2 regions of the Aneurinibacillus thermoaerophilus genome follow, and region 1 is predicted to be linked to the other one. Evidence: riboswitches for the same ligand, from Rfam matches in the RefSeq annotation. Region 1 holds a riboswitch; the other holds the start of a gene.

Region 1 (4,432 bases):
GTTACGGATGTACAAATGGTCAGAGAACGACTACACTGACAGGCCTGTTTAACTGAACAGCCAAGAAGTCTCCTCTTCAAGCGATAGCTAAGTGGTGGGGAGTTCACGAAAGTACATATTTCTTTGAATGGATACAGGAATATGTGCTTTTTTTTTAATAGTTAGAAAAGGGAAACTTTCCATGCGCTTGTTCGCGAATGTTTCATGTGAGCCAGATTTTTGAAACGATACGGTAAGTGAACCGTAAAACATAGTGAACGCTTTGTAAGGCGCACACTTGTTAAGGGAGGAATCATGGTATGATCATTACGACAACGCCGACGATTCAAGGAAGAGAAATTCAGGAGTACCTGGGTGTGATTTCAGGCGAGGCCATCATGGGATCAAACGTGGTACGGGATTTTTTGGCCGGGATTACAGACATTATCGGTGGTCGTAGCGGCGCGTATGAAAGCAAACTCGCGGAGGGGCGGGAAATTGCTTTGAAAGAGATGGCAGATAAAGCGCGAGCGATGGGAGCCGACGCGGTTGTTGGGGTAGATTTAGATTTTGAAACGTTGCGCGATGGTATGATGATGTGTATCGCTACAGGAACAGCGGTAAAAGTAAGATAAGATCTATGAGGGTGTCCCCAAAAGTGGTGGGACACCCTCTTTTTCGCTACCGCATATACGCATATAAAAACGATAAATAACATATTGTATCGTGTTTGAGAGTAAACCACCACTTCTTTAGGGAGTTGACTTGTTTGTTTTTACCGATTATAGTTTGGCTGTAAGTTAGTTAACCGACATAATTGTTGGTTAGAAACAGGGAACTCTTGATGGAGTCGGCGCTGCGCGGGTGAAATGACTCCATTGTCGCATGTATATGCGCACAGCTCTGGCTGTTTTTCTTCTCTGTGCTATAATTCAGATGGGATATCATTTCAGATGGGGAGGAGTGAATAGAAGTGAGGAGGCTGCTTTTAGCCCTACTTCTTTTTATCCTGACGACTGCGACCGCGTATGCGGACGCTGCGGTGGGTGACACCATTATCACGCTTGGCCAGGATTTAAAACCGGCGCAGAAAGAACAAATCAAAAGCAGGTTTAATGCGCCGAACGCGCAAGAAATTACCGTCACTAACGCGGAGGAGCATAAATATCTGGAAGGTTTGCTCAGTAAAAGCGTGATCGGTACCCGTGCCATTTCGTCGGCGATGATTCAAATCGCTGAACCTGGCAAGGGGATTGTGGTTGAAACAAACAATATTACCTGGGTTAGCAAAGCCATGTACGAAAACGCATTGGCGACGGCGGGTGTAAAAGACGCGATTGTAAAAATTGATGCCCCGTTCCCGGTGTCTGGCACGGCTGCGCTGACAGGAATTATGAAGGCGTATGAAACGGTAACCGGGAAAAAAATTGATGAAACGCAGAAAAAAGTGGCAAACGAAGAGATGGTCACCACCGCGAAAATCGGTGAGACGATCGGCGATAAAGAAAAAGCGGCTGAGCTTCTGACACGCCTGAAAGCGGAACTGGCCAAACAGACGAGTAAATTGTCTGACGACCAATTGCGCGAAATGATTCGCAGCGTAGCGGATCAGATGGGACTGAATCTTTCCGACGCGGAGATTGAATCCCTCGTCAGCATTCTACGTAAAATCCAAAATTTAGATATTGACTGGAACAAAACGCTGGAGCAGGTTTCAAGCTATAAAGGAAAAATTCAAGAGTTCCTGAATAACAACCCGGAAGCAAAATCGCTCGTACAGGAAATGCTTTTATTTTTGAAACATTTGATCGAGCAAATTCTCTCTTGGTTCAAGTAGCTTGAATCTCTGGCGGAAAACCATAAAAAAAGCTTGTACAAATATTTGACATTCGCGGAAAAACACGATAGTATAATTTTTAAATCAATTAAATAGCGAACGAAACGGAAAACTCTTATCCAGAGAGGCGGAGGGAAATGGCCCGATGAAACCTCAGCAACCGCAGGCAAAAGCCTGAAAGGTGCTAATTCCATCAAAGCTTGTGTATAAGCTTTGGCAGATGAGAGGAGGAACGTGTTGCGGATCGATATGGTCCAACAGCCCTCTTCTCTGGAAGAGGGTTTTTTATTTCGCAGGTTATAGATTTTGGGAGGGATACGTTATGAAAACTTGGAAAATTGCGTTACTTGGGTTGGGTACAGTCGGTTCAGGAGTTATGACGATTTTACATACACATGCTACACGAATCGAAAAGCAGGCGGGGGTCAAGTTTGAAGTGGTAGGCGTTCTGGTGCGCGATGTTAAAAAGCCGCGCCGCGTGAAAGTAAAACGGGAACTTTTGACTACAGAGATCGAAACCATTTGGGAGAAAAATCCGGAGATTGTGATTGATGCGATGGGCGGGATTTCCCCCGCACTCGGTTATATCGAGCAAGCGATTGAACGGAAGTGCCACGTTGTATCTGCGAATAAGGAAATGATCGCTGCCTATGGCACACATTTGCACAGGCTGGCTGACAAAAATGGTGTTTCGCTCCTATACGAAGCGAGCGTAGGTGGCGGCATTCCAATTTTAAATGCGTTAAGCCAGCTATTAAAGGCAAACCGGATTACGCGTGTATACGGTATTTTAAACGGTACGACCAACTATATTTTAACCAAGATGGAAGAAGAAGGACTCACATATCAAGAAGCGCTGGAACAGGCACAGGAATTTGGCTTTGCAGAGGCTGATCCTACGGCGGATGTAGAAGGGTATGATGCATTTAACAAAATTCAGATTATAGCTAATCTGTGCTTCGGCCCCGACACCCCGGTACTGGAACAGGAGCGCGAAGGAATTGCGTCCATAACCGGTGAAGAGATGAAAGTATGTGAGAAGCTGGGATACCGTATTAAGTTGCTTGCTTCCGCAGAACGCACGGACGCAGGATGCTGCTTACGGGTTGTGCCGACGTTGGTGCCGTACGCTCATCCACTCTCCGGAGTTAAAAATGAATGCAATGGTGTTTTTATTACCGGCGATGTAGTTGGAGATGTATCATTTACCGGAAAGGGAGCAGGAGCGCTGCCTACAGGAAGCGCGATTGTGGAAGATATGTTAAACATTGTTCGTGGTTGGACATTTACACCCGATAAAGAGGGGCTCATGAGAGAAGACGTGGAGCAAAGCACAGGTGTGGAAAAAGTGGTGCTGGCGTTCTTTACCTTTTCAAAACAAACGAATGACAGTCAGAAAATTCGTCTGATTTCCTTTTTATCAGGTGGAGAAGGGTTTTTGCACGCGGTGGAAACAGTTAGCAGTGGGAGCGAAGTACATGTAGCTGCCGTAATCAGCAATCCGGATGTGTACGCGTTGAAAGCATTGGCCGACGACTTACAGGCGGAACTCAAGCTTCGCCCGGTGTTAGACGAACGGCTGAGCGCAGCAAGAGAAGATGCCGCAGTACTGGTAAAATAAATGTCAGGTAAACAAAAATGTAATTTTTCATAATATAACGGATATAGACAAGAATCAACAGCTATTTAGCGAAATTATCTTTTTGTTTCTCTTCTATCCTTACTTTTTCTATTGTATAAGCGATTGGAGAATAGATATAGCTTTTCGGTATAATAATTACGATAGGAAAAAATATATGGGAGAGATTTGTATGGCTCAACGAGTAGCCACCGAATACAAGAAGCTTGTGCTTGAATTAAGTACTTGGCAGTTGCAATCTTTTATCGAAATGTTTCAATGTGCAGAGTTTGAGACAGAAGTTCGAGTGTATGACAATGGTGAAAAGGAAATCGTACTGTTTGATAGGGAAAAAGAAATCCCCCTATCCTTTAAACTGATCGGAAATATGTACACTTTTGAGGGCAGGTATACTATTCGGGACGCCAAATTGGCGAACCAAATGCGCCAGGCTGTGCGCCGCTTTAAAGGGGACGCTGTCGTTTATCGGGTATATCCAACGTATACGATGATTTATCATTACAAAGAAGGGAAAGTTATGAAAATTATCGAACGGAAAGGAGATAGCGAAACGCTTGTCTTTGAATACCGGGATACGGTAGGAGACTTGCAGCGTCTATACGAAGCGCAGGGCGCTGAAGATCAAATCGCATGGCTTAGGGTGCATATTGATCAGTTGCTCGATTTTCGCAATCAACGCCAAGCAGCACATTTGCCAACGGAAGAGGTGGATCGTCAGTTAGCTACGCTCTCTCATCAATTGTTTGTATTAGAAGCGTAAAAAGTTTCCCAAGTATCCATAAGAAACTGTTGCAAATTTTTTAGAAACATGCTATCTTCTTTGTTGTGAAAAGATTAGGAACCAGGATTCACTCAAGGAAGTTTCTCCTCGAAATATAGTGAATGACGTAGGTCCTAGCGAGATTTTCAACACAAAATTGCTAGGAGGGGGGACCGAAAAGTGGAATATTCTACTTTCGGAAGACATGTTGCGATTG
Region 2 (4,432 bases), 1.5 Mb from region 1:
CATTCATTAAGGTTTTGTTTCTATGCTATTACCACGCTTACTGCCTTCTTCAATACGAAGAGGAATACTAAACAGGACGCTGGTTCCTTTGCCGGGGGCGGACGTAATTTTCATCTTGCCCTGCAAAAGCTTGACCCGTTCTCTCATCCCCATGATTCCAAATTGCGGCCGCTCCGCTTTTACCGCTTGGTCGAATCCCACTCCATCATCGAGCACGCGAAAATGCACCACATGTGGCTTAAATTCAAGCCTTACTTCCACATGGCGGGCTTTTGCATGCTTTGCTGTATTGTTTAGCGACTCCTGAATTAAGCGGAATACGGCGACTTCAATCGAATTCTGCAGGCGGCATTCCGGGGTAAGCAACGTAAGCTTCGTCTCGATCCCATGCCGCTTCTCATATTCCTCAAGGTATTTACGAAGCGTCGGCACAAGTCCTAGATCATCGAGTGCCATCGGACGCAGATCAAAAATAATCTTTCTTACATCCATAAGGCTTGCCCTTGTAAGTTCTTTTAATAACCTAAGCTCTACCTTAGCTTCGTCAATCCGATTTTGATTAAGCATTCTCTCAACGATTTCGCTCCGCAAGGTAACATTGGCCATCGATTGCGCCGGACCGTCGTGAATATCGCGCGCCACTCGCTTCCGTTCTTCTTCCTGGGCCTGAATGATCTGAATTCCCAGCAGCTGCTGATTCTGGGCTGACTCCAGCGCAATCCCCACTTTCCTTAAGTTGCCCTGCAGGTAGTTTAGCACAATTCCCATCTGCGCAATCAAGTTTTCCGATTTCTCTATGGTGCTTAAAATGCTGCGGTGGCGCCGCTCCAGCTCGTCCCGCCGCTGCCTGAGATGGAGCTCCTTATCCCTTGAGAGCGACAGCTTAATCTGCATCTGGCTGGCTTGCTCATACGCTTCGCGTATTTCCGCCTCACTATATTGGTGGAAACTACGGCTAATACTAGCCAGCTTCTGGCGCGCCTTTCTCGCCTGCAGTTCAAGTTCATCCGTCTGGCTAATGACCCATTCGATTTCTCTTTTTAGGGCTTCCAGTTCGAGGCTGATATAATTGCTTTCTTTATGCGCGTTTTCCGCGATATCAAAAATCTTTTCCCTACTTTCTTCCACCGACGAAATCGTCTTATTCATGACCTCATCAAGCAGTTGAAAATCAATGTTCGCCTCGGTCACGTACATCCCCTCTCTATCATTAGCCAATAAGTACCATTCGAATTGTTACCTTCTACGCTTCTCTTCCCTACTGGTTGACTTCCTTTATAGGCAAGAAGAACAAAAACTCTTTTCCTATTGTATCATTCATCCCACATAAACAAAACAAGACCCACACACTATTGATGTGTTGGGTCTTTAGTCTTATTTTTATTAGCGAGCGGAAAGTTCAGAAGCTTCTTTCTTAAGAATTTCTGCCTTATCCGTTCTTTCCCATGGAACATTTAGGTCATTGCGACCAAAATGTCCATACGCGGCAGTTTGACGGTAGATCGGTCGACGCAAGTCAAGCTGTTTGATAATGCCTGCTGGACGAAGATCAAAATGTTTGCGCACAAGCTGAACAAGAATTTCTTCATCCACCTTGCCTGTCCCGAATGTATCTACATTAATGGATACAGGCTGCGCCACCCCAATCGCATAAGCTACTTGCACTTCACACTTCTCCGCCAACCCCGCGGCCACAATGTTTTTCGCTACATAGCGCGCCGCATACGCACCGGAGCGATCCACTTTGGTCGGGTCTTTACCGGAGAAAGCGCCGCCACCATGACGAGCATATCCACCATATGTGTCCACGATAATCTTGCGTCCGGTCAATCCAGCGTCACCCTGCGGTCCACCGATAACGAAGCGACCTGTTGGATTGATAAAATACTTCGTTTGCTCATCGAGGAACTCGGCTGGAACAACCGGCTTAATCACATGTTCTTTCAGATCCTTCTGGATTTGCTCAAGCGTTATGGACGGATCGTGCTGCGTAGAAATAACGATCGTGTCCACACGTACTGGTTTGTTTCCTTCATATTCAATCGTTACCTGCGTTTTGCCATCCGGACGCAGGTAGCTCAACGTTCCATCTTTGCGGACTTCCGTCAAACGACGGGACAGTTTATGAGCAAGAGAAATCGGAAGCGGCATCAATTCTGCCGTTTCGTTGCAAGCGAATCCAAACATTAAGCCCTGGTCGCCAGCACCAATCGCTTCAATTTGCTCATCTGTCATTTGTCCTTCGCGCGCTTCGAGCGCCTGGTCAACCCCCTGCGCAATATCAGGAGATTGTTCGTCAATAGAAGTTAGAACCGCGCAAGTGTCAGCGTCAAAACCGAATTTCGCGCGAGTATATCCGATTTCACGAATCGTTTCACGAACCACTTTCGGAATATCTACATAGCAGCTTGTCGTAATCTCGCCCGCTACAAGCACCATGCCTGTTGTTACGGATGTTTCCGCCGCTACACGAGCGTTTGGATCTTTTTCAAGAATCGCATCAAGAATGGCATCGGAAATCTGGTCGCAAATTTTGTCCGGATGGCCCTCCGTTACCGATTCCGATGTGAAGAGATGACGGCCTTTTTTCAGCGCCATGTTCACGTACCTCCTTATAAACCATGAATATATAGATGGTCTTGGTTAAGATACGGTACTCCCTTCCCAAACGTTGTCGCAAAGCAGTAAAAAACCTTTTCCATTATTTTATCCTGGAAAAGGGTCATCTTTTTACTCATTCTTTGCCCTTTATCTTCCAGAATCAAGTATGTATCCATACCTGTTCTGCTGGTTAGCACCGTTCATCGCGCCGGGAACACTTGTCCGCGCTAGCTCGTTGCGCGATGTGGTTGCCGGGCTTCATCGGGCCAGTCCCTCCGCCTGCTCGGGATACAAGGGTCTTCCGTTCTCAATGAGCATATCTTATTTAGGTTTGGATGTCAATAAAGAAAAATACTTGGTTGTTCGTTCGACCGTGCTACCGAACTACATATTCACCGCGGATCATAATGTCCGCCGGGCCTTTTACAACTTTGAGGCCACGGCCGTCATCGCGCGGCAACAACAAATGGTGATTGGCTGGTACCGGCTCGCCCTGCGTAATGTTCGTGCCTGCGGTCAAATCCGGGAGACCATACCCTTCGCCCGGCGGCGTATGAGCGACCACTTTTCCGGTCCGAACAATAAATTCCGTGCCCGCATAGCCAATAATCGTCTTTCCTGCCGGAACTTTTTCCACGATCAGCTTCGCCGCAGCCGGTGTCTGCGTGTCGCTTGCCGGTTTGCCGGGCTGGGATTTCACCACATTCAAAATCTCCTGCTTTACTTTCTCCACATAGCTCTTCGTTACAACCGGATCTGCATCAGAGCCGGGCTCAGGCGTAGCTGCCAAACCGGTGGACACCGCCCCGATCACCAAGGCCAACGCGGCACCTGCCAATCCATATCCCCATTTTTTCATGTACATTCCTCCCTGCGTATACTGATCTAAGGGAAGAAGCCGGGCATCTCTCCCCGGCTTTTCCATCCTCCCAATTACGGTATAAATGGTTATCTAATTGTATATACGCCCGGGAAGGAATTTTGTTGTGAATCCATGCTTTACTTTACATAAACGAACAGATTATCCCCTCTCGTTTCGACAAGGATGGACGGAAAGTCGCTGTCCAATTTTTCAAGCGAAAGCCAGAGGACACCTTTTTCGTTGCGTACATATGCATTATTTTTGCTCGGATATTTGCGCACAGTTTCACCACAGCGCATGGTCGCTATTTCCTGGGACGCATCCCAATAAACTTGGCAACCATACAATTGGGCAAACGGGCGAAGCGCGATAAACCATTTGCCATCGATTTTTTTCGCAACGCTTTCGCCCGCAGGAATACCAGCCACCGAAGCAGTCCCGTTCGAATGTAGAACAAGAGCAGTGGAACCATGCAAATACGAAATCGCCTTGATAACCTGCTCATTCGGGTTTTCTACGATAATATCCGGCGTAATGCCGTGCCCGTTGATCTTCCGAAGTTTCGGGGAGAAATACTCTTCGATCGTCAGCTTTAAAATCCCGCCTTGTTTCAACGGTACCAATTCCTGAACCGTGCCTTTGCCGAATGTTTTGGTGCCGACGATTTTGGCAACATTGTAATCCTGTAGCGCGCCTGTCAGCACTTCGGACGCGCTGGCCGTTCCTCCGTTTACAAGGACGACAACCGGAAGCGAGATCGCTCCGGATTTGGCCATAATCGCCGTTCGTTTGCCGCTTCGATCTTTTACATATACAAGCGCGCCTTTATCGATAAATTCATCGGCAATTTCCAGCGCCGCATCCAGGTAGCCGCCGCCGTTGTCGCGCAAGTCAAGAATCAACCCCTTCATCCCGTCCTTTCGCAGCTTGGCGAGATGCTTGCGAAACACTTCTGCGCTATTTTCAGAA

What was found. A riboswitch is a leader RNA that binds a small molecule or an ion and turns the genes downstream of it on or off. The one in region 1 is predicted to bind S-adenosylmethionine.
Region 2: linked by a shared signal. The riboswitch ahead of metK (methionine adenosyltransferase) and the one ahead of K3F53_RS09730 (homoserine dehydrogenase) in region 1 are both predicted to bind S-adenosylmethionine.

The regions. Positions count from the first base shown of each region.
Region 1 covers NZ_CP080764.1:1,863,103-1,867,534, reverse strand. Annotated here, with positions in the region: gene K3F53_RS09745 (hypothetical protein) at 1-39, shown strand, start outside; gene K3F53_RS09740 (YbjQ family protein) at 300-614, shown strand; gene K3F53_RS09735 (DUF1002 domain-containing protein) at 953-1,816, shown strand; SAM riboswitch class I at 1,929-2,043, shown strand; gene K3F53_RS09730 (homoserine dehydrogenase) at 2,139-3,437, shown strand; gene K3F53_RS09725 (non-ribosomal peptide synthetase module) at 3,628-4,215, shown strand; gene speD (adenosylmethionine decarboxylase) at 4,396-4,432, shown strand, end outside.
Region 2 covers NZ_CP080764.1:3,314,254-3,318,685, forward strand. Annotated here, with positions in the region: gene K3F53_RS17075 (sensor histidine kinase) at 7-1,191, opposite strand; gene metK (methionine adenosyltransferase) at 1,384-2,592, opposite strand; SAM riboswitch class I at 2,746-2,896, opposite strand; gene K3F53_RS17085 (hypothetical protein) at 2,978-3,460, opposite strand; gene K3F53_RS17090 (S41 family peptidase) at 3,601-4,432, opposite strand, start outside.